4 regions of the Methylobacterium sp. D48H genome follow, and region 1 is predicted to be linked to each of the others. Evidence: predicted binding sites of a transcription regulator. Region 1 holds the regulator's gene; each other region holds the start of a gene.

Region 1 (7,454 bases):
GCGCATGCCATCAGGCTTCGGCCAGCCAAGCGGACGCTCAGGGAGCTCTTCGCATCGTCCTACGATGCGGGAGCGACAGTGGGATCGGTACGAACGGACAAGCTGAAGTCACGCCGTGAAAGACGTCCACGCAATTCACAGCAGCTGCCGGTTATTCACCAACAACGTGGTGTCGATCTCGGGCCTCCACATGGTGCTGGCCGCCGGCGTGGTGTTCTGGCTGGTGCGGGCGCTCCTCGCCGCGGTGCCGCTCTGCGCGCTGCTCTGGCCGATCAAGAAGATCGCGGCCGGCTTCGCCATGGTCGGCGTCACCGCCTACTGCGCCTTCTCGGGCTGGGACATCGCGGCCGAGCGCTCGCTGATCATGACCCTGATCATGCTGGGCGCGATCCTGGTGGACCGGCCGGCCCTGTCGATGCGCAACCTCGCCCTCGCGGCGCTGATCGCGCTCGCCCGGGAGCCGGAGGGCCTGCTCGGCCCGAGCTTCCAGATGTCCTTCGGCGCCGTGGCCGGGCTGATCGCCTGCGCGCGGCTGATCGACGGGCGGCTGCTCGTGCGCCCGGGGGCCGGGCGGATCGGGCGGCTCGTCGGGACCGGCCTGTCGGCGATCACCGGGACCCTGGCCACGACCCTGGTGGCGCAGGTCGCGACGGCCCCCTTCGCCACCTACCACTTCCAGACGGTCCAGCCCTTCGGCCTCGTCGGCAACGCCCTGACCCTGCCGCTCGTCTCCCTGGTGGTGATGCCCGCCGCGGTGATCGGCTGCCTCGCCTATCCCTTCGCCCTCGACCGGCCGGTCTGGTGGCTGATGGGGCAGGCGGTGGCCGGGATGCTGGCGATCTCGGACTGGATCGCCGGGTTCGAGCGGGCGGTCCTGGTGCTGCCGGCCTTCGGCGCCGGGGCGCTAGCCCTGCTGACCGCCGGCCTGCTGCTGGGGACGCTGCCGGCCTCGCGCCTGCGCTGGCTCGCCGTGCCGCCGGTCCTGCTCGGGCTCGTCCTCGCGGCCCGGCCCGACCACTACGACCTCTACGTCGACCGGCAGGGCGCGGGGGCCGCGGTGCGGGGCCCGGACGGGCGGCTCGCGGCCCTCGGCAGCCCTTCGGGCTTCGTCCTCGAGCAGTGGCTGAAGGCGGACGGCGACGGGCGGCGGTCCGCGGCGCTGATCGTCCGGTCGGGCAGCGGGCGCTGCGACCGGCTCGGCTGCACCGCCCGGCTGCCGGACGGGCGGGCGGTCGCCCTGGTCCGGGACCGGCGGGCCTTCCCGGAGGATTGCGCCCGCGCCGCGGTGCTGATCACGGGCCTCGCGGCGCCGCCTACCTGCACGGGGCCGCTGGTGATCGACCGGCGCGTCCTCGCCGCCCGCGGGGCCGTGGCCCTCCGGACCGATGGCGACGGCTTCGCCGCGCGCTACGCCCGGGACGACGGCCGCGCCGTGCCCTGGCGGCCGGCCGCCGGGCGCGGGCCCAGACCGCCGCGGCCGGTCACCGCGGAGCCGGGCGACCGCCCCGCGGAGGACGGGGTCGCCGCGACGCCGGAGGCCGACGCCGCGCCGGGCGGAGACCTCGCCCCCGGCGACGCGCCGGCCGAGCCGCTTCAGTAACGGCGGACGAGGCTCACGAGGCGGCCCTGGATCCGGACCCGGTCGGGCCCGAGCACGCGGGTCTCGTAGGCCGGGTTGGCGGCCTCGAGGGCGATCGACGAGCCGCGGCGGCGCAGGCGCTTGAGCGTCGCCTCCTCGTCGTCGATCAGCGCCACGATGATGTCGCCGGTATTGGCCGTCTCCTGCTTGCGGATGACCACGAGGTCGCCGTCCAGGATGCCCGCCTCGACCATCGAGTCGCCACGCACCTCGAGGGCGTAGTGCTCGCCGCCGGCCACGAAGTCCGGCGACAGGGTGATGGCGTGGCTCTGGTTCTGGATCGCCGAGACGGGCGTACCGGCCGCGATCCGGCCCATGACCGGGATCGAGATGGCGCGGCCGGACTCGTCGATCATCCGCGTGCTCGCCGGGGCCGGCGGCTGCTTGGACTTACCGCCCTCGACCACGCTCGGCGTGAAGCGGCGCGGCTCGGCGGGGGCCTGAGTCGCCGGAGCGGCCTGGGTCAGGCTCTCGGGGATCCGGATCACCTCGATGGCGCGCGCCCGATTCGGGAGGCGCCGGAGGAAGCCGCGCTCCTCGAGCGCCGTGATCAGCCGGTGGATGCCGGATTTCGACTTGAGATCGAGGGCATCCTTCATCTCGTCGAACGACGGCGGGACACCGCATTCCTGCATCCGGCTCTGGATGAATCGCAGGAGGTCCAGCTGCTTGCGCGTGAGCATCGACGGGGGACTCGCGGCTTGGCGGACCGCCACGTGACGGTCTCCGAAACAAATCACGAACAGGTTAAACGTTCCGCAAGTGTTCCGCAAGAGCGGCACCGCTCGGCCCGGCGCTCCGCGGCGCGCCCGCGGGAGAAGGTCGAGAAACGCATTGACGGCGCAAGCGGAGCCGTTTCAATGCATCGCGGCGCCCCGCCGGGAAGGCGGCGGATCCGGGGCGCGGGCTGGGACCCTCTTGGAATGACGAGGATGCGACGACCCGCAGCTCTGCTGCCCCTCGGCCTCGCCGCCCTCGGCCTTGCCGGCTGCACCACCGGATTCTCCTACATCTCGCGGAACTACGTGGCGCTCACTCCCCAGGTCGTCACGATCGGCTGCAAGGAGCCCTACGAGGTCTACGACAACCGGCAGCTGCGCCGGATGCTGATCGTGTCCAACGCCCTGCGCGAGTATACCGGCTGCAACCTGAGCGAGGTCCGGATCGATCCGGAGCCGGGCGCCACCCGGGTGAAGCGCTTCCGCACCGCCGCCCGGGCCTATCTCGACGAGACCGTGCGCGAGGATTGCCGGATCACCGGCGAGACCGTGTTCGATCCGCTGAAGACCGAGTTCGCCTACGCCTGCGACGCGCCGATCGAGAAGCGCGGCACCGTGGTCCCCCGCCTGCCGGGCCGCAATCCGGGCCTCGGCGTGCGCTGACCGGCCGGCGGCGCGTCCTCAGGCGCCCGGCTTCGGGAAGGTCCGCTCCGCGGCGTCGCCGGCGGCGGCCAGCAGGGCGCGGGCGAAGGCCCGGGCCTCCGTCCGGTCGAGCACGATCGCGGCGGTGACCGGCGCACCGCCGAGGTCGGCGAGGGCGAGTTCCAGGCGCACCCCGTCGGGCACGGCGCTCGCCTGAAGGCTCCAGCCGGAGCCCCGGTCCGTGCTCTCCGCCATCGTGTTCCTCCCGCATGCCCGGCACGGCGCCGCGCGCCCACCGGAACGGCCAGGCCCGGGACCGCTCCCGGAGCCACGCTCCGGTCTTCCCTGCCTCGCCTGTCCGCGTTCCTCAAGGCCACAGGCCGCGCAGGGGTTAAGATGCGCGCCGTCGCGGATGCCGGCGGCCGCATCGCGGCGACACGGGGCGGCACGGGGCTGCGCCCGCGCCGCGGCGCGGGCGAGGGCAGGGGCGGCCGGGATGGGGGCCGGCTTCGGGGCGATTGACGCGAGGCCGCCGATGATGTCTCCCGCTGGCTCCGATCAGGTGGAGTTCGAACATGCAAGAGATCTGGTTCCGCACGGGCGAGGCCACGGTGCTGGCGGCCGAGGGCCAGTACACCGACGCCATGCCGGAGGTGCTGATCGGCTCGGTGCGCGGCCCGGTCGGTCAGGCCTTCGCGTCGATGATGGGGCAGGTCCAGGGCCACACGCGGATGTTCGTGGTGCGCGACCTCAACCAGCTCGTGCGCCCGGCCACGATGATGACCACCAAGGTCACGATCCACACGGCCGAGTATGCCGAGCTCCTCGGCGGCGTGGTCCAGGCCGCCACCGGCGACGCGATCGTGGACTGCATCATCGAGGGCATCCTGCCGAAGGACGGGCTCGACGAGCTGTGCATGATCATCATGATCTGGCTCGATCAGCGCTGCGCCGAGGACGACAACCTCGATCAGAAGGACCTCTACCGGACCAACTACGAGGCCACGAAACTCGCCATCGCCCGCGCCCTCAAGGGCGAGCCCACGGTCGACGAGCTGATCGCCAACCGGAAGACCGTGAAGCACTACGCGCTCGACGGCGTGATCGAGTACTGAGCGGCCGCTCGGCGGGGCACGCCGCCCCGTCATCGCGCGGCGAAGCGCGTCGGGGCAGCGCGCGTTCGGTGACCGTGGCGCCGCCTGGATCGCTTCGCTGCGCTGGCAAGGAGGGGGCCAGCCCGGTTCCTTCGATGGTTTGTGGGTCAACCCGGTCCCGACGCACGCCCCACGGGCGTGCGTGCGTAGAGATCGGCCACGGCACACTCGAGGCCGAAGACGGGGAGCGCCAGACGATCATCCCCGGTGAGGCGGGTGCGGGTCCAAGTCTCACCGCTGCGCACGGAAAGAGACAGTGCGCAGCTCCTCTGCTCGATCAGAAGCACGGCCTGACAGAGCGGCAACGCCTCGTAGCCCGCGCGCTTGACGTCGATCTTCGTCCGGTGCGTACCGGGCAGCTTCCGGTGATCGCTCGGCGAGAGGATCTCGGCAGCGAGGTAACAGCCCTCGACCACGTTCTGGTCGGGCTCGATGGTCGCCGCATCGATGACCGCGACATCCGGGACGTAGGTGTGTCCCGTGAGGAACGGCCTGAGGTCGATGGCGGGATCGTGGATGGCGATCCACGACGAGCCCGACCGCTCCAGAGCCGCGTTCAGCAGGCGCTGGAAATTCACGACCACGACCTGATGGATGAGGCTCGGCCGGGCCTGCATCACGATCTGGCCCTCGATGAGCTCCCACTTCTCCTCATCGGGGCGCGTCTCGATGAAGTCCCGGAAGCCCCGATGGGGATCGGTCCTGTGGATGGGCGGGGTCTTGAGAGTCGTCATGGGCAGCCAGGGCCGAGTCGACGGAGATCGAGGATTCCGCCGACGGTTCGCCCGGTCAAGGGCGCCTAACCCGGCGGGATACGCCCCACCGAGCACAGGGTGCGCATCGTGCTGCTGCCCGGGTCGGTGTAGCAGGAGGCCGACCAGCCGTTCTGCTGGATGAACGACTTGCGCCGCTCCGCCAGCGCGGTCCGGTAGGCGCTGGCGATGATCGGCTCGACGGTCGCGGCCGGTTGGCCGACGAGGATCTCGGAGGCCACCGACAGGTCGCGGAAGAAGGTCGCCGAGGGGCTTGGCTCGGCGGAGGTCGCCTGAACGATCGGCTCGGCCCGGCAGGTGACGTCGAACTTGATCGGGCCGGCCACGCGGATGTCGATGCTCGGCCCGGCGCGCTTGCCGACCCGGCCGCCGATCGCGTCGGCGATCTGGCGGGTGAGGTCGTCGCAGCTGTCGGCCCGGGCGGCCTCCGCCAGGAGGGGCAGGGCCGCGCAGGCGGCGAGGAGGAGGCGCGGGACGGCGAAGCTCGACATCGCCGCACTCTACGCGCGGCGCGGGGCCTGTCGAGGGGCTGGTCGAAGTGCCGGCCTCAGTGGAAATCCCGGCTGGGGAACACGCGCCGGTCCGGGGGCACGCCGAAATCCGTGTTCTCGGGCGGCAGCTTCATGCCGGCCTCGCGCAGGTCGCGCAGGGCGGCGGTGAGGTCGCGAAACCCCTCCGCCACGAGGTGGACCACCCCGTCCGCCCGCTGGATCCGGCCGCGCACGGCGAGGAACCGCGCCTGCATGGCGATCCGGCGGTTCGCCTCGAACACGGTCTTCCAGACGATCACGTTGGCGATACCGGTCTCGTCCTCCAGCGTCAGGAAGACCACGCCCTTGGCGGTGCCGGGCCGCTGGCGGATCAGCACGAGCCCCGCCACCGTGACCCGCGCCCCCTGGGGCAGCGCCGGATCGAGATGGGCCCGGGCCGGAATCGCGCCGATCCGGGCGAGCCGCCCCCGGAAGAACGCGACCGGGTGCCCCTGGAGCGACAGGCCGGTGGCGGCGTAATCCTCGGCCACGGCCTCGGACGGGGCCAGGGGCTGAAGGTCCACCGCCGGCTCGTGCCGGAACAGGCCGTCATCGGCGTGCCACGCGAAGAGCGGCAGGGGTGCGTCGAGAAGATGGGCGCGGCGCTCGCTCGCATCGGCCTTGGCGGCCTTGCGGGATGACGTCCCTTCCAGGGTGCGGACCATCCACAGGGCGGCGCGCCGGTCGAGGCCGAGCGAGCGGAACGCGTCCGCCTCCGCCAGCCGCTCCAGGGCGTTGCGGGGCAGGGCGAGGGACGCCTGCAGGCCCTCGATGCTGGCGTAGCCGTTGGCGCGCAGCCGCACGAGCCGGCGCATCGCGGCCTCGGGCAGGCCGCGCACGACGCGCAGACCGATCCGCACGGCGTGCAGCGCCGGATCCCCGGCCGGCTCCAGGGTGCAGTCCCAGTCGCTGGCGTTGACGCAGACGCCCCGCACCTCGACCCCGTGGGCCCGGGCGTCGCGCACCAGCTGGGCCGGCTGGTAGAAGCCCATGGGCTGGGCGTTGAGGATCGCGGCCAGGAAGACGTCGGGGTGCCGGCACTTCATCCAGGCCGAGGCGTAGACGAGGAGCGCGAAGCTCGCCGCGTGGCTCTCCGGGAAGCCGTAGGTCGAGAAGCCCCGGATCTGCGCGAAGCAGCGCTCGGCGAAGTCCTGCGGGTAGCCCCGGCGGGTCATGCCGCCCACGAACTTGTCCGCGAAGCCGCCGATCGACCCGACGTGGCGGAAGGTCGCCATCGCCCGGCGCAGCCCGTCGGCCTCGGCCGGGGTGAAGCCCGCCGCCGTGATGGCGATCTGCATGGCGTGCTCCTGGAACAGCGGCACGCCGTAGGTCTTCTGCAGGACCTCCTTCAGCTCGTCCGCCGGGCCGTGATCCGGGTGCGGGGCCGGGTACTCGACCGGGTCGATCCCGGAGCGTCGCCGCAGGTAGGGATGGACCATGTCGCCCTGGATCGGGCCGGGGCGCACGATCGCGACCTGCACCACGAGGTCGTAGAACTCCCTGGGCTTAAGGCGCGGCAGCATCGACATCTGCGCCCGGCTCTCGACCTGGAACACGCCGACGGAATCGGCCTTCGTCAGCATCGCGTAGGTCGCGGGATCGTCCTGCGGCAGGTCGGCCAGCGTCTCGTAGAAGGTGCCGTGATCCTTCTCCAAGAAATCGAGGCCGCGCTTGAGGCAGGTCAGCATGCCGAGCGCCAGCACGTCGACCTTCATCAGGCCGATCGCGTCGATGTCGTCCTTGTCCCACTCGATGAAGGTGCGGTCCGCCATGGCGCCGTTGCCCACCGGCACGGTCTCGTCGAGGCGGCCGCGGGTCAGCACGAAGCCGCCGACATGCTGCGACAGGTGGCGGGGGAAGCCGATCAGCTGGTGGGCGAGGTCGAGCGCCTGCCGGATCGCCGGGTTCTCCGGGTCGAGCCCGGCCTCGCGCACGTGCTGGTCCGGCATGCCGGTGCCCCAGGAGCCCCAGACCGTGTCGGCGATCGCCGCGGTCAC
Region 2 (7,454 bases), on a different contig from region 1:
GTCGCTGTCGGCCTGGGCGAAGCTGCGCGTGAAGAACGCCGTGAGCTTCATCGGCCGCTTCGAGACGATCCTGGCCGAGGAGGCCCGCCGCCAGGGCGCCGACGGGGTGATCTGCGGCCACATCCACCACGCCGCGGACCGGCCGATCGGCGACCTGCGCTACCTCAACACCGGCGACTGGGTGGAATCCTGCACCGGGCTCGTGGAGCACTACGACGGCCGCATCGAGGTGCTGCACTACCCGAGCCTCCTGCGGGCGCGGGAGGCCGAGGTCGTGCCGCAGCCCCTGCCGGGCCGGCGCGCGGTGGCGTGAGGGCGGCGCCGTGAAGCTCCTGATCGCCAGCGACGCGTGGCACCCCCAGGTGAACGGCGTCGTGCGCTCCCTCGAGCAGATGGTCCGGCGCGCGCCGGAGCACGGCTTCGCCACGACGCTGCTGTCCGTCGCGGATTTCCGCTCGCTGCCGCTGCCGGGCTACCCGGAGATCCGCCTCGCCTATGCCGGGCGCGAGCGGGTGGCGGCGCGCTGGCGGGCCGAGCGGCCGAGCCACGTGCACATCGCCACGGAGGGGCCGGTGGGCCTCGCGGCGCGCCGGCACTGCCTCGCCCACGACCTGCCCTTCACGACGAGCTACCACACGCGCTTCCCGGAATACCTCGCCGCCCGCGCGCCGGTGCCGGAGGCGTGGTCCTACGCGTACCTGCGCCGGTTCCACGGCGCCGCCCGCGGGACGATGGTCAGCACCGCCTCGCTCCAGGGCGAGCTCGCGGCGCGGGGCTTCGGCCGGCTGATGCGCTGGACCCGGGGCGTGGACACGGAACGATTCCGGCCGGCCGAGCCCGGGACGCCCCGGCCGGCGGAACTCGCCGGCCTGCCGGGGCCGCTGTTCCTCTACGTCGGGCGACTGGCGGTGGAGAAGAACGTCGCGGCCTTCCTCGCCCTCGACCTGCCCGGCACCAAGGTGGTGGTCGGCGACGGTCCGGACCGCGCGCGGCTGCAGGCCCTCGCGCCGGCGGCGCACTTCCTCGGCACCCGCACCGGCGCGGACCTCTCGGCGGTCTACGCGGCCTGCGACGTCTTCGTCTTCCCGAGCCTCACCGACACGTTCGGCATCGTGCTCCTGGAGGCGCTGGCCAGCGGGCTCCCGGTGGCGGCCTTCCCGGTGCCGGGTCCGAACGACGTCGTCGGCGGCACGCGGGTCGGCGTGCTCGACCCGGATCTGCGGGTCGCCGCGCTGGCGGCCCTGCGCCTGTCGCGCGCCGAGTGCCGGGCCGAGGCCCTGCGCCGCGGCTGGGACGTGAGCGCTCGGCAGTTCTTCGGCAACATCGTCGAGGCGCATGGCGGCGCCCGGAGCACCCGCGACGCCGCCTGACGCGTGACGGCGTCCGCGCGGAATGGCAGGAGGGCGCGATGCCGCCCGCCAAGCCGCCAGCCAAGCCGCCAGTCAGATCGCCAGTCAGATCGCCCGCCGGACCGGCCGGGTCCGCCAGAGCCCGCCCCCCAGTCGCCGGACCGTTCGACCCCGCCCGGGCCGCCGCGTATCCGGCGGCGATCGGCTGCGACGAGGTCGGGCGCGGCGCGCTCTGCGGACCCGTGGTGGTGGCCGCGGTCTGGTTCGATCCGGCGGCGATCCCGGCCGACCTGCTCGCGGCCCTCGACGACAGCAAGCGCGTCCCCGAGCCCGTGCGCGACCGGCTGGCCCCCCTGATCCGCGCCCACGCGCGGGTCGCGGTGGCGGCGGGGTCGCGCGCCCTGATCGACCGGATCAACATCCGCGGCGCGACCCTCGACGCCATGGCGCGGGCGGTGGCGCGGCTCGGCCTCGCCGAGCCCGTGCTGGTCGACGGGCGCGACGCCCTGCCGGGCTTGCCCGGCCGCGCCGTCGTCGGCGGCGACCACTTGGTGCCCCAGATCGCCGCCGCGTCGATCGTCGCCAAGGTGCTCCGGGACCAGCTGATGCGGCGGCTCGCCCGGCGCCATCCCGGCTACGGCTGGGAGCGCAATGTCGGCTACGGGACGGCCGTCCACCGCGCCGGCCTGACGCAGCTCGGGCGCAGCCCCCACCACCGGCTCAGCTTCACCCGCGGCTTCGACTGAGCCGGGCGACGGGTCACGCGGCCCGGACGCCCGTGAGGAAGCGCTCGACCTCCGCGGCGAGCTCCTCCGACTGACGCGTGAGCGCGGTGGCGGCCGTCAGCACGTGGTCGGCCGCGTGGCCGGTCCGGTCGGCCGCCTGCGCCACGCCGGCGATGTTGCCGGTGACCTCCTGCGTGCCGGCATTGGCCTGGGCGACGTTGCGGACGATCTCCTGCGTCGCCGCCCCCTGCTGCTCCACCGCGGCCGCGATGGCGGCGGCCACGGCGTCGATCTCCCCGATCCGGCCGGTGATCGTCCCGATCGCCCGCACCGCCTGACCGGTCACGGTCCGGATCTCGCCGATCTGCCGGCCGACCTCGTCGGTGGCCCGACCGGTCTGGGCGGCCAGTTCCTTGACCTCGGTTGCGACGACCGCGAAGCCGCGCCCGGCCTCGCCGGCCCGCGCCGCCTCGATCGTGGCGTTGAGCGCCAGCAGGTTCGTCTGCGCGGCGATGCGGGCGATCAGCTCGACGACGGCGTCGACCCGGGCGACGGACGCGTTCAGCGCCGCCACCAGGGCGGCCGTCTGGTCGGCCTCGCCGACCGCGCTCCGGGCCAGCTCGGACGAGCCCTGGACCTGCCGCCCGATCTCCTGGACGGAGGTGCCGAGTTCCTCCACCGCGGCGGCCACCGTCCTGACGCCGGCGGACGCCTCCTCGGCGGCCGCGGCCACGGTATCGGACTGGCTGGCCGTCTCCTGGGCTGTGGTGGTCATCTCCCAGGCCGTGGTCTGCAGTTCGGCCGCGGCGGCGGAGACCTGCCCGACGATGCCGGCCACCGCCGCCTCGAAGGTCTGCGCCATCGTGTGCGTCATGGTCCGGCGCTGCGCCTCCGCGGCGCGCGCCGCCTCGTCCGCCTCTGCCTCCAGGGCGCGGGTGCGGACGAGGTTGTCCCGGAAGACCTCCACGGCCGCCGCCATCGCGCCGATCTCGTCCCGCCGCCCGCGGGCCGGGATCTCCACGGCGACGTCGCCGGAGGCGAGCGCCCGCATCGCCTGGATCATGGCCCGGAGCGGCCCGAGCACGCGGCGGACGACGACGACGGCGCCGGCACCGGCGAGCAGCACCGATGCGGCCAGGAACAGGCCGGTGTGCAGCAGCGTCGCCCCCGCCTCAGCGAAGAGTGCCTGCGCGCGGGCCACCATCGCGTTCAGCGCCGCCTCGGCGAGGTCGGCGATGGTGTTGACCTCCCGCGTGTTGCGGTCGCGCAGGTCCTGGATCGCGACGCTCGGCGGCTGGCCCCGGCTCAGGGCCGCCCGCAAGGCTTGCCGCCGCGCCGCGACCTCACCCTCGAAGTTGCTGGCGCCCGCCCTCACGAAGGCGTCCTGGACCGCCCGCGGCAGCGTGTCGTCCATGTGATCGACGAGATTCGCCCAACTCGCCGCGACGCGGCCGCGCTCTTCGGCCTCCGCGAGGCGCTCCTCCTCGGACCAGCCCGTGCCCCGTGTCACGGCCGTCTCGGCCCGCGCCACGTTGCCGCCGATCGCGACCCGCGTGATCCAGGCGGCGCGCTTGATGTCCAGGGCGCGGGCCAGCGCCGCGTCCCGGCGCGGGATCGTGACGTCGACGGCCCCGCTGGTCGCCGTGAGCGCGTCGAGCAGATCCCGGAAGGCGGTCGCGGCGACCTCCTCGGTCGCGGCCTCGCGCTCCGCGACCGGGACCGCGAGGGCCGCGTCGATCCGCGACGTCAGGCCGGTGACGGCCTCGTGCGCCCGTCGGAGCGGATCGACCGTCTTCGCCACCGCGGCGGTGTCGATCGCGCGCACCAGACTCAGGAGCGCCGCCAGCCGATCGATCCGGGTCGCGCGCTGTCGGGCGATCAGGGCCGCGTCGGCGGGCGGGATCCTGTCCGCGACGATCAGCGCCTGCAGGGTCCGCCCCCGCTCGAGGCGCACGGCGAGCAGGATCTCGAGGAGGATCCGGCTGCCTTCCGTGAGCGCGACGACGCGGCGGCTCTCCCGCTCCTGCGCCCCGGCCTCCAGCGCCGTCCGGGCGCCCGCGGCCAGCAGCATGGCGCTGAGTGAGAACAGGATCGCGCACAGGATCGTGCCGATGGACGGACGCGGAAGACGCAGCATGAGGGTCGGGATCTCTCTTCGCGGTGCGTCGAGGCGTGCGGCCCGCCGCCGGGCTGCCCGGTTCGAGCAGGGCAGCCGGTCGGCCTCGGTCGACGGAAAGGCTGAGCGACGCGACAGGCACCCCGACGCGGCGCCGGCCCGGTTCGCTCGAAGGGCGCGGCGAGGGCGTGGCGAGTCCGGGTCCCACCGGCGCTCCCGGTCCGGTCATCGGACCGGGAGTTCGCCCGGTCGGCATCGGAGGTCGAAACCCCGACACTCTACCGTCTCAAGGAAGGCCGGCAGTCGCGACCGGCAGAACCGAGCCGGGCCGCGGCGCGCGGCTCGCCCGAGACCGGATCACGGCGCACAGCGTCCATTGGCGGGATCTGCGGACACGGACGCCGGACAAAATCGCGCTCTTACACACAGAACGACCCTCAATATAGAACTGAAATTCGATAACTCAATCAAACTTGGTCAAAATCTCGCAGTAAACCTCGCGATCTCAGGCATTTGAACCACAATGACACAGATGTCAATCTTACGTTCTGCGATTTTCCTCACGCCTTAGACATCCGATCATCGACTTTGGGAGCAACATTTGAGCCGTTTTCAATCTTTGGAATTATATTTTTACGCCATTTCCGGCCAAAATGACTGGAATTTTCGCTGAACCGTACTGTGGAACAGGTCCGCCGCCTCGCGCGCGCCGTCGCGTCGGTCGCGTATCAGAACAGCGCCAGCTGCGCGCCGGGCTTCCGGAAGGCGTCGCGATTCAGCGCGATGCGCCCGAAGGCGAAACCGAGACGCGTGCCGGCGAGCCGGACCCGCTGGCCGATCATCGCCGCGTAGGCGCCCTCCCCGCGGAAGCGGTGGCCGAAGCGCGGGTCGTTCTCGCGCCCGCCCCGGGCTTCCCGCAGGAGTGCGAAGGCCCGCGCCCTGCGTTCGGGATAGTGCTCGGTGAACCAGTCCGCCACGAGGTCCGCGACTTCGCCCGGGAGGCGCAGCAGCGCGTGGCCGATCCGGCTCGCCCCGTGCGCGCGCGCTTCGGCCAGGATCGATTCGATCTCGTGGTCCGTCAGGCCGGGGATGATCGGCGAGACGTTGACCATGACGGGCACGCCCGCCGCGCTCAGGCCCCGCATCGCCGCGAGCCGCTTGCCCGGCCGCGGCGCCCGCGGGTCGAGGCGGCGGGCGAGGTCCGGATCCAGCGTCGGCAGCGAGATCGCCGCCAGCACGAGGTTCTCCGCCGCCATCTCGGCCAGGAGGTCGAGGTCGCGCAGCACGAGGTCCGACTTGGTGGTGATGCTGACGGGGTGGCGGGCCTCCCGCAGCACCTCCAGAACTGCGCGGGTGAGCCGGTGCTCCCGCTCGACCGGCTGGTAGGGATCCGTGGCGGTGCCGAGGGCGATCGTGTCGGGCCTGTAGCCCGGCGCGGCGATCTCGCGGGCGAGGAGCCGGGCGGCGTCCGGCTTGGTGAAGATCCGCGACTCGAAGTCGAGCCCCGGCGACAGGCCGAGCCAGGCATGGGTCGGGCGCGCGTAGCAGTAGATGCAGCCGTGCTCGCAGCCCCGGTACGGGTTGATCGACCGGTCGAACGGGATGTCGGGCGAGCTGTTGCGCGCGATGATCCGGGCGGCCCGCTCCGGCGTGACCTGCGTGCGCAGGGGTGCCGGAGCGTCCGCCGTCCAGGTCTCGTCGTGGAACGCCTCGCGCCGGGCGGATTCGTACCGGCCCGTCGGGTTGGCCGTCGCGCCGCGCCCGCGCCGGGCGGCCGGTTCCGCGACGCTCGGCCCGAGTCGCGGCGCGGCCCCGGATGCGGTCCCGTCGCGCGTGTCCCCCATGACGACTCGCCTCCCTCACGCATCCATGTGAGAACATAGAGCGAACGCGACGGCGAAGGGCGCCTTTTTTTCAGGCAAATGCGGCTCTGCAGCCCGTCCGGGCGACGGCGCGTCGCCGCGCGGGCCGCGGGGCAGTTTACGGCGCCGCAGAATCGTCTATGCGCGCGCTCATGCTCTCCGCCGTGACCTATCTGGCCAAACCGGCCGATCCGGACGCGATCGATCGCCTGGCCGACACGCTCAGCGTGCTCGTCTCCGGCGTAGCCGGCGGCCTCGTCGGCGACGCGGTGATCGTCGCGGGCCGCGAGAGCGAGGCCGTGGCGGCCGTCGCGGAGGCCACGGGCGCGACCCTCGTGCTGCACCGGGGCGGCAATCCCTACGCGGCCGGCGCCGCCGCGGCCCGGCGGGACTGGATCCTGTGCCTGGAGGCCGGCGACGTCCCGGCCGAGGGCTGGATCCGCACCCTCGACCGCTTCGTCGGGACCGCGCGGCCGGAGACGGCGCTCGGCCGCCTGCACCGCCCGGCCGGGCGCTGGCTCGGCCGGCTCGTCAGACGGGCGGAGACCGTCGTCGGCGCCCGGCAGGCCCGGGCCGGCGACGTCGTCCGGCGCGAGGCCCTGCGTGCCGAGGGCGCGTTCACGGGTCGCCTCAAGGTCAGGCCGCTGATCGCCCGGATCGAGCGCGCCTGACCGGAAAGATCTTGCTCGGGAGAATCTTGCTCGGAAGAATCTTGCGTCCGCTCACGTTGTTGTCGGTCGATCCGCCTCTACAACTCTGAAAGCGCGGCAGGATCGTCGCCGTCTCCGGACATGATGACGCGCGCTGAGCCACCCCGATCTGGAAGGATGGTGCCATGGATTCGTCGGGCCTGATGGGGCGCAAGTCGGTCGAGGACATCGTCGAGAGCGGCGAGGGCGAGCAGCAGCTCTCGAAGTCGCTGGGCGCCCTCTCGATCACCGCGATGGGCATCGGGGCGATCATCGGCGCCGGCATCTTCGTCCTGACCGGCACGGCCGCGGCCCAGTATGCCGGGCCGGGGATCATGCTGTCCTTCGTGCTCGGCGGCATCGCCTGCGCCTTCGTCGGCCTCTGCTACTCGGAGATGGCCGCGCTGATCCCGGTCGCCGGATCGAGCTACACCTACACCTACGCGACGCTCGGCGAGTTCTTCGCGTGGCTGATCGGCTGGGACCTGATCCTCGAATACGCCATGGGCGCCGCCACCGTGGCGGTCGGCTGGTCGGGCTACGTGACCAGCATCCTGAAGAGCGTCGGCATCGTGATCCCGGCGCAGTTCGCCAACGCGCCGGGCACGCCGATCGAGGGCGGCGGGACCGCGCTGCTCAACCTGCCGGCGGTCCTGATCGTGGCGCTGATCACGATCCTGCTGATGCGGGGCACGAAGGAATCGGCGCTCTTC
Region 3 (7,454 bases), on a different contig from region 1:
CGGTCAGGTCGCGCAGGATCAGGCCCGCGTCGGCGAGGCCGAGGGCAGCGGTCGCGTCGGTGGCGACGAGGCCGCGGCCGAGATCCAGGCTGGCGACGCGGGCGTCGAGGGACAGGGCCGGATGAACGGCCGGCGGGCCGAACGCGCCGTTCGCCCCCGGCGGAATCACCAGGGCGGCCGCGAGCTGCGGGATCGACAGCCGGTCGAGGGCGAGGCGGCCGTGCAGGGCACCGCCCGCCGACCGCAGCAGCGTCCCGTTCACCCCCGCGCCCGCGACCGTGCCGGCGAGCGCGGCGGCGGCCTCGCCCTGCTGCCGCGACAGCGTGACGGTGAGGTCGGCCGGCCACGCTCCCGGTGCCAGGGTCGCGGCGCCGGCCAGCGTCAGGAACGGCGCCAGATCGGCCGTCTCGGCGCGGAGCGTGCCGCCGGTGGGGACGAAGTCTGGACCGACCAGGATCGGGCGGCCCGTGGCGAGGCGCAGGCCCGCGACCGTGCCGCTCGCCGTCAGGGCGAGGGTCTGGCCCTCCGGCCGCTCGGCTGTCAGGCGCAGCTCGGCAGGTTGCTGCAGGCCGGCGAGGTCGGTGCGGCCGAACCACGCCCCCGCCCGCGGCGCCGTGAGGGTGGCGGTGCCGCCCTCGATCCGCGCGCCGCGGCTCGCGAGGGTCAGGTCGAGGGTGCCGCCGCCGGCGCTGCCCCGGGCCTGGGTCCGCAGGGCCGCGGCCGCGCCGCCCTCCCGGTCGAGGGTGACGGCGAGGTCGAGGGGCGCGTCCCGCAGGAAGGCGGGCAGCAGGCGGATCTCGCCCATCCAGACCCGCTCGAGCAGGCCGAGCAGCGGCGCCGCCGCCGGCGCCTTGAGGCGCCCGGAGACGCGGCCGGTCCCGTCCGCGCCGATCTGCCCGGACAGCCGGGCGCTGGCGCCGGCGAGGTCGGTGACGTCGAGGCTGTCGACCGTCAGGCCGGCGCCGTCCGACTGGATCCGCGCCGCGATCGTGCCGGTACCGGAGCCCGCGGTGCCGAACCGGACGTCCTTCGCTTCGAGCGTCAGGGCGAGGTCAGTGTCGCGCAGGGTGCCGAGGGTCGTCCCGAGGGGCGGCAGGCCGGCGATGTCGAGGCCGGTGGCGCGGATCTGGGCCTCGAACCGCCCGCGCTCGGCGCCCTCGGCGGCGGTGTAGCGGGCGTTCCCGGTGATCCGCGCCGGCCCGAGGCCGAGGCGCATGTTGCGCAGGGATAGGCCGGTCCCGGCAGCCGACAGGTCGGCGGCGGCCTCGATCTTCCGCCCGTCGAGCAGCGCGACGAGTGGCCCCTCGGCGCCGAGGCGGCGCAGGTAGCGGCCGAGCGCCTCCGAGTCGGGGGCGGCGAGCGCCACCGGGCCGGAGAAGCGCAGCGGCGCCGTCTCGACCTGCCCGCTCGCCGTGACGGTGGACTCGGCCGGGCCGGTCACCGCGAAGCGGCGCAGCAGCAGGCCGCCGGCCCGCTCCAGGGTGCCGGTGAGGGCGAGGTTCGACCATTCCTCGCCGCCCAGCACGGCGCTGCCCACCGTGAGGTCGAGGTCGAGCATCGCCGGCAGGCTGCCCGTCGAGCGCGGCAGGCCGCGGGCGATCAGGTTCTGCCCCTCCGCCGAGGCCAGGAAGGCGTCGAGGTCGAGGCGGCGGGCGTCCAGGGTCAGGCCGGCGCGCCACTGGCGCAGGTCGAGCCGTCCGGTGCCGCCGAGCCGCAGGGCCCGGCCGCCGGGGTCGATGGCGAGGTCGACGGCCTCGAAGCGCACCTGCGTGCCCCGGGCCTTGAAGGTGCCGGCCAGCGAGAACGGCAGGTAGGCGCCGGCCGCCTGGGTCGGCGGCCCGACGACGAGGCGGGCGGAGCCCTCGGCCTCGACCTGGGCGCCGCCGGATTCGGCGGGGACGAGGCCGAACCGCGCGTCCGCCTCGAAGCGCGGCGCCGCGTCGCCGCCGCCGGAGATCTTGGCGGCGAGGCGCCCGTCCGGTCCCGGCGTGCCGCTGACCGCCCGGAACGGGACGCCGCCGCTCGTCCCTTCGATCCGCCAGGGCCCGACCAGGGCCGGCGCCTGCAGGCGCAGGTCCTGGACGTAGAGCTGGTCGGTCCGCCCGGTGGCGGCGACCTGCGTGGTGACGAGGAACTGCTGGATCTGCAGGTTCTCGATGGCGAGGTCGCGGTCGCGCAGGGCCCCGCCGAAATCGGGCGGCAGCTTCAGCGTGTCCGGGCCGGCGACCGGGAGCTTGATCTCGGCCCGGCCGATCCGGGTCTCGGTGAAGCGGAACTCGCCCTTCAGGAGCGGCGCGAGGGCGATCTCGGCCTTGACGAACCGGGCATCCAGGCTCGGGCGGTCCGGATCGGCGCCGAGGTGGAGGCGGTCGACGCGCAGCCGCGGCGAGGGCAGCAGGCGGACCTCGATCCGGCCGTCGGTCCGGACCGGAACGCCCAGGGACCGGGCGAGCGCCCGCTCGACGAGCCCGCGATGGGCCTGCCAGTCGACGAAGGGCGGGACCGCGAGCGCCGCCACGAGAACCAGGATGACGGCGCACGCCAGCGCGGTCAGAAGATCACGCAATGGTCCCGTTCCGCACCATCTCTGCGCGAGGCCGCGACCTCACCGGGCCGCCGTGCCCCGCGTGCCCCCGCGAGTCAGTCGCCACGGCCATAGCACGATAAGCCGCCGGGGGCGCCAGCGGCGATGCCACGGTCCCGAGCGGCGGTCGGAGCACGCGCGAGGTTCCTCGGGCATGCCGGGCCCGCGGCCTCCGGATCGCGCGGCCGGCCGCGGAGCGCGACGAGCCCGGAGGACGCGGATCACCCCGGTGCGGAAAGCCGCGCTTCATGGCTCCGCGCGCCCGCCGCGGCGCGAACGGCCTCGACGCCGTTCGCGATTTGGTCCAGGGAAGCGGGATGCAGAACCGCCCGCATCCGCAACCCACCGGGGACGGCGCGCCCGCCACGTCCATCGCCGCCCGCGCCATGGGCGCCCTCCGGCGCGACGCGGCCGGCTACCTCGAGGGGCTCAACCCCGAGCAGCGCCGCGCCGTCGAGACCACGGAGGGCCCGGTCCTGGTGCTGGCCGGGGCCGGCACCGGCAAGACCCGGGTGCTGACCACCCGCATCGCCCACCTGATCGCCACCAACCGGGCGCGCCCCTTCGACATCCTGGCGGTGACCTTCACCAACAAGGCCGCCCGGGAGATGAAGCACCGGATCGGCGCGCTGATCGGGCCGGCCGGCGAGGGCATGCCGTGGCTCGGCACCTTCCACGCCATCGGCACCAAGATCCTGCGCCGCCACGCCGAGCTGGTCGGGCTGAAATCCGACTTCACCATCCTCGGCACCGACGACCAGCTCCGGCTGATGAAGCAGGTCATCGCCGACCAGAACGTCGACGAGAAGCGCTGGCCGGCCCGCGCCCTGTCCCACGCCATCGACGGCTGGAAGAACCGCGGCCTCGGCCCCGAGCAGGTGCCCCCGGGCGAGGCCTCGGCCTTCGCGTTCGGCAAGGGCGGCGCCCTCTACACCGCCTACCAAGCCCGGCTCGCGACGCTGAACGCCGTCGATTTCGGCGATCTCCTGCTGCTCTGCCTCAAGCTCTGGCGGGAGAACCCCGACGTCCTGGCCAATTACCAGGACCGGTTCCGCTACATCCTCGTCGACGAGTACCAGGACACCAACGTCGCCCAGTACCTGTGGCTGCGCCTGCTGGCGCAGTCCCGGAAGAACATCGCCTGCGTCGGCGACGACGACCAGTCGATCTACGGCTGGCGGGGCGCCGAGGTCGACAACATCCTGCGCTTCGAGCACGACTTCCCGGGCGCGGTGGTGGTGCGGCTGGAGCGCAACTACCGCTCCACGGGCCACATCCTGGCCGCCGCCTCCGGGCTGATCGCCAGGAACGAGAGCCGCCTCGGCAAGACCCTGCGCACCGACGACGAGCCGGGCGAGCGCGTCACCGTGACGGGCGCGTGGGATTCGGAAGAGGAGGCGCGGATGCTCGCCGAATCGATCGAGTCCCTCCAGTCGAAGCAGCATCCCCTGTCGGAGATCGCCGTGCTGGTGCGGATCTCGGCGCAGATGCGCGAGATCGAGGACCGGTTCGTCCAGCTCGGGCTGCCCTACCGGGTCATCGGCGGCCCGCGCTTCTACGAGCGCGCCGAGATCCGCGACGCGCTGGCCTACCTGCGCGCCACCGTGAACGTCAGCGACGACCTCGCCTTCGAGCGGATCGTGAACACGCCCAAGCGCGGCCTGGGCGACGCCACCCTGCAGCAGCTCCACACCTACGGCCGCGCCAACCGGCTGCCTCTGCGCATCGCCGCCGCGCGCCTGTGCGAGACCGACGAGTTGAAGCCCCGGGTCCGCTCGACCCTGCGGGCGTTGACCGAGAGTTTCTCGCGATGGGCGCGGCTCGCGGAGACGCAGCCGCACAGCGAGGTCGCGCAGACCATCCTGGAGGAGTCCGGCTACACCGAGATGTGGCAGAAGGACCGCTCCGCCGACGCCGCCGGCCGGCTGGAGAACCTGAAGGAATTCGTCCGCTCGATGGAGGAGTTCCCTGACCTCGCGGCCTTCCTGGAGCACGTCTCCCTGGTGATGGAGGCCTCCGAGGCCGAGGGCGCCGAGCGGGTCTCGCTGATGACCCTCCACGCCGCCAAGGGGCTCGAGTTCGACACTGTGTTCCTCCCCGGCTGGGAGGACGGCCTGTTCCCGAACCAGCGCGCGCTCGACGAGAGCGGCCGGGCGGGCCTGGAGGAGGAGCGGCGCCTCGCCCATGTCGGGCTGACCCGGGCGCGCAAGCGCGCGAAGCTGTCCTTCGCGGTCAACCGGCGCATCCACGGCCTCTGGTCCTCGACCATCCCGTCCCGGTTCATCGACGAGTTGCCCGAGACGGCGGTCGACGTGGTCGAGGCCCCGGCGCACTTCTCCGCCGGCGCCTCGCGGTTCGACCGCAACCCGACGCCGTTCGGATCGAGCTACGGCACGCCGGGCTGGCAGCGCGCGCAGGCCAACACCGCGCCGGGCGGTCGGTCCGGGTTCGGATCGGGGTCCGGAGGCGGCTTCCGCTCGGCGGGCCCGGGCGGCCGGTCCGGGGGCCAGTCCGGTGGCCCCCGCCAGATCGACGGCGAGCTGATCGCCAAGTCGACGGGCGCGCCCTCGGCCTTCCAGGGCGGCCAGCGGGTCTTCCACACCAAGTTCGGCCCCGGAACGGTCGCGGCGGTCGACGGCAACAAGCTGACCGTTGACTTCGACAAGGCCGGCCGGAAGATGGTCCTCGACAGCTTCGTCCAGGCCGGATCGAGCTAGTCCCGCCGACCAAGCCCGGACGTGTCAGGGCGGCAGGGTCGGCCGGCTTCGCCCGCGCGGGCGGGGAGGATGGCGACCGTGCCGGATGCCGCGTTACCGCGACACCACCGTCCCGAACCTGATGCATCCGCGCCAGCCGCGCGGCTTTTTCGAAGCCCCTTCACCGACCGTCACCCCTTAGTCACACCCGGCGCGCAATCGTCGGGCGCGAATCGCACTGGTGCGCCAGTTGCATCGCGTATTCGGCCGCGCACGGAACGTCGTGACGCTCTCCACAGGCGGACGAGCGCGGGGCGGAACCTTCGGCCTTGGGCCGGTATTAAGTTCCGCAAGCGAGTAGAACCGGGAGCAAGCAGGTAAACGGCAGTTCAGAAACAGATCCAGGTTGGCAAGTCCCGTTGGAGTGTACATCCATGAAGAGACGCCGCGCACGACTTGAACTGGTTGAAGACCGCACGTCCCGCATTCATCGCACACGCTTCGACGAAGAACGCAATCTCGCTCCCATCCAGCCGCTCACCGAACGCCAAGCCGAGTACCTCGACGCCCTCGCCCGCTCGCCGCAGGTCATCGTCCTGGGGCCCGCCGGCACCGGCAAGACCTTCATCGCCGGCACCCGCGCGGCGGACCAGCTCCGCCAGCGCCGGATCTCCAAAGTGGTCATCACCCGCCCGAACGTGCCCTCGGGCCGGTCGCTGGGCTACTTCCCCGGCACCCTGGAAGAGAAGATCGCCCCCTGGGTCGCCCCGCTCACCGAGGCCATGAAGGAGCGCATGGGCGCCGCCGCCTTCGAGATCGCCCTGAAGACCGGCGACATCGAGATCGTCCCCTTCGAGGTGATGCGCGGCCGAACCTTCAAGAACTGCCTCGTGATCCTCGACGAGGCGCAGAACACGACGATCAACGAGATCAAGATGTTCCTGACCCGGATCGGCGACGATTGCCAAGTCATCATCAACGGCGACGTCTCGCAGACGGACCTCCGCGAGACCTCGGGCCTGCGCACCGTCATGCACATGGTCAAGAGCCGGATGATGCCGATCCCCGTGGTGGAGTTCACCCGCAACGACATCGTCCGCTCCGGCATCTGCGCCGAGTGGGTGAAGGCGTTCGAGGAAACGAATCTCTAAATCGGAAGTTGATGGCGGCGGGTCCTCGCAGACCCGCCGTGCCGTCCCCCGGCACGAGACGACTCTCCGCACCTCCCTTTCGGGAGGATGAACCGGGCGCCGAGCCCGGCCTTCAGAGAACTGGAGTCTCCTCGTGAGGAAACTGACCTTCGCCTTCGCCGTGCTGGCCTCGCTCGGCGGCGCCGCCCTCGTCCAGCCGGCCTCGGCCGCCCCCACGATGCCCGGCGCCGTGTCGGCGCCCGACGCGGTGACGCATGTCCGGATGACTCCCATGGAGCGGCGCATGATGCATCGCCGCATGGAGCGCCGCATGATGCACCGCCGCATGGAGCGCCGGATGATGCATCACCGCATGCACCGCCGCATGCACCGCATGTGATTGAACGGCGGAGTGGGGTCTTCCGTCCCCGCTCCGCTCGCCCGGCCGGAACCGGGCGTTGCTCCCCGTTCCGAAGATTCCTATCTCGTCGTCTCGAATCGCGCCGTCAGGCGGCCGCCGCGGCAGCCGGCCGATCCGGGAGACCCCGATGCCCCCCTCCAATCGACTGTTCGACGACCTCGCCCGCCTCATGACGGACGCCGCCGGCGCCGCCCAGGGCGTCCGCCGCGAGGCCGAGACCGTGGTCCGGGCGCAGCTCGAGCGCGTCGTCCGCGACCTCGACATCGCCTCCCGCGAAGAGCTCGACGTGCTCCGCGACCTCGTGACCCAGCTCCAGGCGCAGAACGAGGCCCTGACGGCCCGCGTGGCGGCCCTGGAGGCGCGATCCGGGAGCGCCGGAGCGGGCGCCGCGGGCCTGAGCGAGGTGGTCTGAGTCTCCGCGGCAACGCCGCGGGCTTTTACACAGGAAGCGGCGTCGACGATCCGGTTTCCTGTTCACTGAATGTGACCTGCACTTTGTGTCGCGAGTCACGGCCGGTCTATAGTCGGGCATAGGGTGATTCGGGGGCTGCGGGGCGATGTCCGCAGAGCTTCGACAGTCGATCGCGTCACCGCCGGCCTAGATCTGCCGGTCGTTCCAGTTC
Region 4 (7,454 bases), on a different contig from region 1:
GCTCGGCTACGACCTCGCCAGCGTCGGCCCCGGCGGCCCGCACCTCACCGAGATCGCCCCGGAGGCGGACGTGCTGGTGCGCACGGCCGGCCTGCCGGGCGAGGTCCGCACCGACCGCTTCGACCTCGACCTGCGCCGCCGCAACGGCCACACCCTGCCGGTCCGGCTCTACCACCGGGTCGCCTTCGGCAAGGACGGCAAGCCCGGCTCGTCGCGGACCTTCGTGATCAACCGGTCCGCCGGGGCCGAGACCGACGAGCCGCAGCGCGCCGCCGAGGTCCGGCTGGCCCGCTTCCTCAACAACTCGCCGATCGCCATCGCGACCCTCGACAGCGGCGGCCGGATCGCCCGCGCCAACGCCTCGTTCACGCGCCTGTTCGGCACGGTCCCGCGGCAGGCCGACGACGGCGCCCCGGACGGGGAGGGTGTCCCGCGGGTCGAGCCCAACGTCGCCGACTCGGTGGCCGACCGGACCGCCCTGGAGGCCGGGCTCGCCCGCGCCGCGAGCGGGCGGACGGATCCGGAGCCCATCGAGGTCCAGCTCAACGGGCCCGGCGGCCGCTCGGCCCGGGTCTGGCTGAGCCCGGCCGACGGCGGCGATGCCGGCCAGCAGACCGACGAGGCCGAGCGGGTGATCCTCTACGCCCTCGACACGACGGCGCAGCGCCAACTGGAGCAGCAGGTCGCTCAGGCCCAGAAAATGAACGCGGTCGGCCAGCTCGCCGGCGGCATCGCGCACGACTTCAACAACGTCCTGCAGGCGATCATCGGCTACTCGGACCTGCTGCTCGCGAGCCACCGGCCGACCGACCCGGCCTTCCAGGACATCATGCAGATCAAGCAGAACGCCAACCGGGCGGCGGGCCTCGTCCGCCAGCTCCTGGCGTTCTCCCGCCGGCAGACGCTGCGCCCGGAGGTGATGAATGTCGGGGAGGCGCTCTCCGAGCTGACCCTACTCCTCAAGCGGCTGCTCGGCGAGCGCGTCGCGCTGGAGCTGAAGCACGGCCGCGAGGTCTGGCCCGTGAAGGCCGACGTCAACCAGTTCGAGCAGGTGATCGTCAATCTGGCGGTCAACGCCCGCGACGCCATGCCGGAGGGCGGCAAGCTGATGATCCGCACCGAGAACGTCTCCGATCCGGGGGCGGCCGCCGGGGCGGAGGGGCGCGGCGGGGCGCCGGCGGGCGACCACGTGCTGATCGAGGTGCGCGACACCGGCCAGGGCATCCCGCCCGAGCTGATGGAGAAGATCTTCGAGCCGTTCTTCACCACCAAGGAGATCGGCAAGGGCACCGGCCTCGGGCTCTCGACGGTGTTCGGCATCGTCAAGCAGTCCGGCGGCACCATCGACGTGCAGTCGAAGGTCGGGGAGGGCACGGCCTTCCGCATCTACCTGCCGCGTCACGTGCCCGTTGCGGAGCCCGAGGAGGTGCCGGTCGCGGCGGTCGAGCCGGCACTGCCGCGCGCGGAGCCGCTCGCGCCGGCCTCCACCACCGCCCATCCCGATTCCGGGTCGGAAGCCAAGCCGGTCACCGCGCCGGCCGCGGGCGGCGACGCCGCTGTGCCGAACGGGGAGACGCCGCCCGCCAAGGTCGACAAGCCGGCGCCGCGCAAGCCCGCCGCCGATCATACGGGGCAGGGGACCATCCTGCTCGTCGAGGACGAGGACCCGGTGCGGGCAGTCAACAGCCGGGCGCTCTCGGCCCGCGGCTACACGGTGCTGGAGGCGGCCTCGGGCCTCGAGGCCCTGGCGATCGTCCGCGAGGGCGCGCAGACCATCGATCTCGTCGTCTCCGACGTGGTCATGCCCGAGATGGACGGCCCGACGCTCCTGCGGGAGGTGCGCAAGCATCAGCCCGACCTGAAGGTGATCTTCGTGTCCGGCTACGCCGAGGACGCGTTCCGCAAGAACCTGCCCGAGGGTGAGACCTTCAACTTCCTGCCCAAGCCCTTCAGCCTGAAGCAGCTCGTCGAGACCGTGAAGAAGACGATGGCGGACTGACCGGCCCGTCGCGTCCGGTCACCGTCGCTCAACGAAGAGCGGCCCCGGAGAGACTCCGGGGCCGCGCATCTTCGAACGTCGCAAGGTCCGCCGCGCGCCGTCGCCGGCCCGCGGCGGCGCAGCCTAGGCCTCGCCCTCGTCGAGATCGTCCGCCGTCGGCGCGGCGTTCTCCAAGATCTTCTCGGCGACCAGACCGGAATTCTGCCGGATCGAGCCCTCGATCTCGGCCGCGATCTTCGGGTTGTCGCGCAGAAAGCCCTTCGAGTTTTCGCGGCCCTGGCCGAGGCGCTGGCTGTTGTACGAGAACCAGGCGCCCGACTTCTCGACGATCCCGGCCTTCACGCCGAGGTCGATCAGCTCGCCGACCTTCGACACGCCCTCGCCGAACATGATGTCGAACTCGACCTGCTTGAAGGGCGGCGCGACCTTGTTCTTCACCACCTTGACGCGGACTTGGTTGCCGATCGCCTCGTCGCGGTCCTTGAGCGTCGAGATGCGGCGGATATCGAGGCGCACCGAGGCGTAGAACTTGAGGGCGTTGCCGCCCGTGGTCGTCTCGGGGCTGCCGTACATGACGCCGATCTTCATCCGGATCTGGTTGATGAAGATGACCATGCAGTTCGAGCGCGAGATCGAGCCGGTCAGCTTGCGCAGGGCCTGGCTCATCAGGCGGGCCTGGAGGCCCGGCTGGCTCTCGCCCATCTCGCCCTCGATCTCGGCCCGCGGGGTCAACGCGGCCACCGAATCGACCACCAGCACGTCGATGGCGCCCGAGCGCACCAGCGTGTCGGTGATCTCGAGCGCCTGCTCACCCGTGTCGGGCTGAGAGATCAGCAGGTCGTCGAGGTTCACGCCGAGCTTGCGGGCGTAGACCGGGTCGAGGGCGTGCTCGGCGTCCACGAACGCGCAGACGCCGCCCTTCTTCTGGGCCTCCGCGATCGTGTGGAGCGCCAGCGTCGTCTTGCCGGACGATTCGGGACCGTAGATCTCGATCACGCGGCCGCGGGGAAGGCCGCCGACGCCGAGCGCGATGTCGAGGCCCAGCGAGCCGGTCGAGACGGTCTCGACCTCCTGGACCTTGTCGCTCTTGCCGAGCCGCATGATCGAGCCCTTGCCGAAGGCGCGCTCGATCTGAGACAGGGCGGCGTCGATCGCCTTGGACTTGTCCTTGTCCACCGGGGGCATGTCGACCACTTTCAATGCGGGCTGGGCCATCTGGCGGGCTCCTTATGAAGGGGTTGGACGCAGTTCACAACGCGCGTCGCCACCGCCTCTATGTACCCGTTTTGTTCTCAACCAGCAAGGCCGGAACGCGGTTTTGCTGCACGCAAGTCACGAAATCCCGGCTCGACACCCGGATGCCCCGCGACAGCAATCCAATCCGGTAATCGGCCGCCAAGCCGCGTACGAATGCCGACACAACGCGCCGAACGGGACGACCGCCAGCCGCAATGGCGACGCCTCCCGCGGTCCCGCAGCAGGCTCGGCCCGCCGGCGACCGGGACCCAACCGCCAGACATGCGGCCGAAAACGACGACGCCCGGCACGAATCCGGCTCTCGCGAGTCGAATTGCGTCCGGGCGTTCGTCGTACCGGTCGCCGGGCATCCCCGGGATGGTCACCCCAGAGGGGGCACCATCCCGCGACGCCGCGGGCCGGGATCTGGCGGACGCGGAGACCGCAGCCGCCGGGATCCCGGGATCAGGCGGCCTCGCCGGCCTCGGCCTGGGCGGCCTCGCCCTCGACCAGCTTCCAGGTCTTGGTCTTGGAGAACGGACGGCACTCCTCGATGAACACCGTCTGCCCGACCTTGGCGACGTTGCCCTCGTCGTGCGCGTGGTAGTTCTTCGACCGCCGCACGGTCTTCTTCATCACCGGGTGCGTGAAGCGGCGCTCCACCTTCACCACGATGGTCTTCTCACCCTTGTCGCTGACGACGGTGCCCTGCAGGATGCGCTTCGGCATGGTTGTCTCCTAAAACCCGCCTCAGCCCTTGGCCTGCTGCAGCGTCTTGGAACGCTGCAGAGTCCGGACACGGGCGATGTCGCGACGGACCTCGCGGACGCGGGCGACGTTCTCGAGCTGGCCGGTGGCCCCCTGGAAGCGCAGGTTGAACTGCTCCTTCTTGAGGTTGATCAGCTCGTCATTCAGCTGATCCGGCGACAGCGCCTTCAGATCAGACAGTCTCTGGGTCGACTTCACGATATCCTCCGTTCAGTCGGCGATGCGCTGGACGACCCGCGTGCGGATCGGGAGCTTCGCGGCGCCGAGGCGGAGCGCCTCCTTGGCGATGTTCTCGGCAACGCCGTCGACCTCGAACATGATCCGGCCGGGATGGACCCGGGCCGCCCAGTAATCCGGGGCGCCCTTACCGGAGCCCATGCGGACCTCGGTCGGCTTCGACGACACCGGGACGTCCGGGAACACCCGGATCCAGACGCGGCCCTGGCGCTTCATCTCGCGGGTGATCGCGCGGCGGGCCGCCTCGATCTGGCGGGCGGTGACGCGCTCGGGCTCCACCGCCTTCAGGCCGAACTGGCCGAAGTTCAGCTCGAAGCCGCCCTTGGCCGCACCGTGGATGCGGCCCTTGAACTGCTTGCGGAAGCGGGTCTTTTTCGGTTGCAGCATGGCTTCCTACCTTACGCGTGCTCGCGCTCGCGGCGTCCGCGCTCGCGGCCGCCCTCGCCATCGCGCTCACGGCGTCCGCCAGAGCGGCCGCCCTCTTCCTGGGCCTTCTTGTCCTGGGCCATCGGGTCGTGCTCGAGGATCTCGCCCTTGAACACCCACACCTTGATGCCGCAGGTCCCGTAGGTCGTGAACGCCGTAGCGGTGCCGTAGTCGACGTCGGCGCGCAGCGTGTGCAGCGGGACGCGCCCCTCGCGGTACCATTCCTGGCGGGCGATCTCGGCGCCGCCGAGACGGCCCGAGCAGTTGATCCGGATGCCCTCGGCGCCCAGACGCATGGCCGACTGCACGGCCCGCTTCATGGCGCGCCGGAAGGCGACGCGGCGCTCGAGCTGCTGGGCGATCGAGTCGGCCACCAGGGTGGCGTCGATCTCGGGCTTGCGCACCTCGACGATGTTGATGGTCACGTCGGCCTTGGTCATCGTGCCGACGAGCTTGCGCAGCTTCTCGATGTCCGCGCCCTTCTTGCCGATCACCACGCCCGGACGGCCCGAGTGGATGGTGACCCGGCACTTCCGGTGCGGGCGCTCGATGACGATCTTGGAGACCGCCGCCTGCTTGAGCTGCTTCATGAGGGCGGCGCGGATCGCGACGTCCTCGTGCATGAGCTTCGCGTAGTCGCCCTTGTTGGCGAACCAGCGGGAATCCCAGGTCCGGTTGATGCCGAGCCGGAGACCGATCGGGTTGACTTTCTGACCCATCAGATCCTCCTCAAGCCGCTTCGGCTTGGCGGACTTCGCGAACCACGATGGTGAGGTTCGAGAAGGGCTTCAGGATGCGCGCGCCGCGGCCGCGGGCGCGGGCGTGGAAACGCTTGAGAACCAGCGCCTTGCCCACGAAGGCCTGGGACACGACGAGGTCGTCGACGTCCAGGTCGTGGTTGTTCTCGGCGTTGGCGATGGCGCTCTCGAGGCACTTCTTGACCTCGGTCGAGATCCGCTTGCGCGAGAACTGCAACTCGGCGAGCGCCGTGTCGACCTTCTTGCCGCGGATCATCTGCGCCACGAGGTTGAGCTTCTGCGGGCTGACGCGCAGCATGCGCGCGACGGCCTTCGCCTCGTTCTCGGGGAGCGCGCGGGGGGTGGCTTGCTTGCCCATCTCAGCGCCTCTTCGCCTTCTTGTCGGCCGCGTGGCCCGGGAAGGTGCGGGTCGGCGAGAACTCGCCGAACTTGTGCCCGACCATCTCCTCGGTGACGTAGACCGGGATGTGCTTCTGCCCGTTGTGCACACCGAAGGTGAGCCCGACGAACTGCGGGAGGATCGTGGAGCGGCGGCTCCAGATCTTGATGACCTCGGAGCGCGAGGAGCCCCGCGCCGCCTCGGCCTTCTTGAAGAGGTAGCCGTCGACGAACGGCCCCTTCCAGAGAGAGCGTGCCATAGCGATTACTTCTTGCGGTTGTGGCGGCTGGACAGGATGAACACGTCGGTCCGCTTGTTGGACCGGGTCTTCTTCCCCTTGGTGGGCACGCCCCAGGGCGTGACCGGGTTGCGGCCGCCCGAGGTGCGACCCTCGCCGCCGCCGTGCGGATGGTCGACCGGGTTCATCGCCACACCGCGGTTGTGCGGGCGCTTGCCGAGCCAACGGTTGCGCCCGGCCTTGCCGAGCGAGATGTTCATGTGGTCCGGGTTCGAGACCGCGCCGACGCTGGCGAAGCACTGGCCGTGGACCAGGCGCTGCTCGCCCGAGTTCAGGCGGAGCGTCACGTAGCCCTGGTCGCGGCCGACGATCTGCGCGTAGTTGCCGGCCGAGCGGGCGATCGCGCCGCCCTTGCCGATCTTCAGCTCGACATTGTGGACGATCGTGCCCACCGGCATCGAGCCGACCGGAGCGGCGTTGCCCGGCTTGATGTCGACGCTCTCGCCGGCCACCACCTTGTCGCCCGGCTGCAGGCGCTGCGGGGCCAGGATGTAGCTCTGCTTCCCGTCAGGGAAGTTGATCAGCGCGATGAACGCCGTGCGGTTCGGATCGTACTCGATCCGCTCCACCGTGGCGGCGACGCCGAGCTGCTCGCGACGCTTGAAGTCGACGTTGCGCAGCACGCGCTTGTGGCCGCCGCCGCGGAAGCGGACGGTGATGCGGCCGAGATTGTTGCGGCCGCCGGAGGACGACTTGCCCTCCGTCAGCGCCTTCACCGGCTTGCCCTTGTAGAGCTCACGGCGGTCGACGAGCACGAGCTGGCGCAGGCTCGGCGTGACCGGTTTGAATGTCTTCAAGGCCATCGGCTTGGATCCCTAAATCCCGTCCTCAGAGCCCGGTCGTGACGTCGATCGAGTGGCCCTCGGCCAGGGTCACGATCGCCTTCTTCACGTCGGAGCGCTGTCCGCGGAGACCGCGGAAAATCTTCTTCTTACCCTTGGTGACAAGGGTGTTCACGGCCGTGACCTTCACGTCGAACAGCTTCTCGACGGCCTCCTTGATCTGAGGCTTCGTCGCCTTGGGGGCGACGCGGAAGACGACCTTGTTCTGCTCGGTCAGGTTGGTCGCCTTCTCGGTGATGACCGGGGAGACGACGATGTCGTAGTGGCGCGGATCGGCACTCATTTGAAACGCTCCTCCAGCGCGTCGACGGCAGCCTTCGTCAGGACGAGCGTGTCGCGGCGCAGGATGTCGTAGACGTTGATGCCCTGCACGGGCAGCACGTCGATCTGCGGGATGGCGCGGGCGGCCCGGCCGAAATTCACGTCGACCTCAGCACCGCCGATGATCAGCGCGTTCGAGAGGCCCATCTTGCCGAAGCGCTCGATGAGACCCTTGGTCTTGTGATCCTCG

Evidence for each region. The regulator LexA, encoded in region 1, represses DNA repair genes until DNA is damaged. The targets are predictions, from matches to a motif close to TGTTCNNNNTGTGTTCNG.
Region 2: ACLBX8_RS17175 (PA0069 family radical SAM protein) is a predicted target of LexA. The motif match lies at 6,064-6,081, and genes of this name have one in related genera.
Region 3: ACLBX8_RS09495 (ATP-dependent helicase) is a predicted target of LexA. The motif match lies at 2,874-2,891, and genes of this name have one in related genera.
Region 4: recA (recombinase RecA) is a predicted target of LexA. The motif match lies at 3,276-3,293, and genes of this name have one in related genera.

What each region holds. Positions count from the first base shown of each region.
Region 1 is NZ_JBKFAP010000005.1:214,514-221,967, forward strand. It holds partial or broken gene ACLBX8_RS12735 (ComEC/Rec2 family competence protein) at 164-1,600, shown strand; gene lexA (transcriptional repressor LexA) at 1,594-2,322, opposite strand; gene ACLBX8_RS12745 (hypothetical protein) at 2,572-3,021, shown strand; gene ACLBX8_RS12750 (hypothetical protein) at 3,040-3,255, opposite strand; gene fae (formaldehyde-activating enzyme) at 3,576-4,115, shown strand; gene ACLBX8_RS12760 (Uma2 family endonuclease) at 4,262-4,888, opposite strand; gene ACLBX8_RS12765 (hypothetical protein) at 4,954-5,418, opposite strand; gene ACLBX8_RS12770 (error-prone DNA polymerase) at 5,475-7,454, opposite strand, start outside.
Region 2 is NZ_JBKFAP010000009.1:163,318-170,771, forward strand. It holds gene ACLBX8_RS17155 (UDP-2,3-diacylglucosamine diphosphatase) at 1-313, shown strand, start outside; gene ACLBX8_RS17160 (glycosyltransferase family 4 protein) at 324-1,370, shown strand; gene ACLBX8_RS17165 (ribonuclease HII) at 1,409-2,095, shown strand; gene ACLBX8_RS17170 (methyl-accepting chemotaxis protein) at 2,109-4,211, opposite strand; gene ACLBX8_RS17175 (PA0069 family radical SAM protein) at 4,919-6,034, opposite strand; gene ACLBX8_RS17180 (hypothetical protein) at 6,193-6,723, shown strand; gene ACLBX8_RS17185 (amino acid permease) at 6,888-7,454, shown strand, end outside.
Region 3 is NZ_JBKFAP010000003.1:160,686-168,139, reverse strand. It holds gene ACLBX8_RS09500 (AsmA protein) at 1-2,566, opposite strand, end outside; gene ACLBX8_RS09495 (ATP-dependent helicase) at 2,902-5,301, shown strand; gene ACLBX8_RS09490 (PhoH family protein) at 5,715-6,431, shown strand; gene ACLBX8_RS09485 (hypothetical protein) at 6,565-6,810, shown strand; gene ACLBX8_RS09480 (accessory factor UbiK family protein) at 6,959-7,243, shown strand.
Region 4 is NZ_JBKFAP010000043.1:13,919-21,372, forward strand. It holds gene ACLBX8_RS30230 (ATP-binding protein) at 1-1,999, shown strand, start outside; gene recA (recombinase RecA) at 2,123-3,184, opposite strand; gene rpsQ (30S ribosomal protein S17) at 3,701-3,964, opposite strand; gene rpmC (50S ribosomal protein L29) at 3,986-4,201, opposite strand; gene rplP (50S ribosomal protein L16) at 4,214-4,627, opposite strand; gene rpsC (30S ribosomal protein S3) at 4,639-5,385, opposite strand; gene rplV (50S ribosomal protein L22) at 5,396-5,782, opposite strand; gene rpsS (30S ribosomal protein S19) at 5,784-6,062, opposite strand; gene rplB (50S ribosomal protein L2) at 6,068-6,904, opposite strand; gene ACLBX8_RS30275 (50S ribosomal protein L23) at 6,930-7,226, opposite strand; gene rplD (50S ribosomal protein L4) at 7,223-7,454, opposite strand, start outside.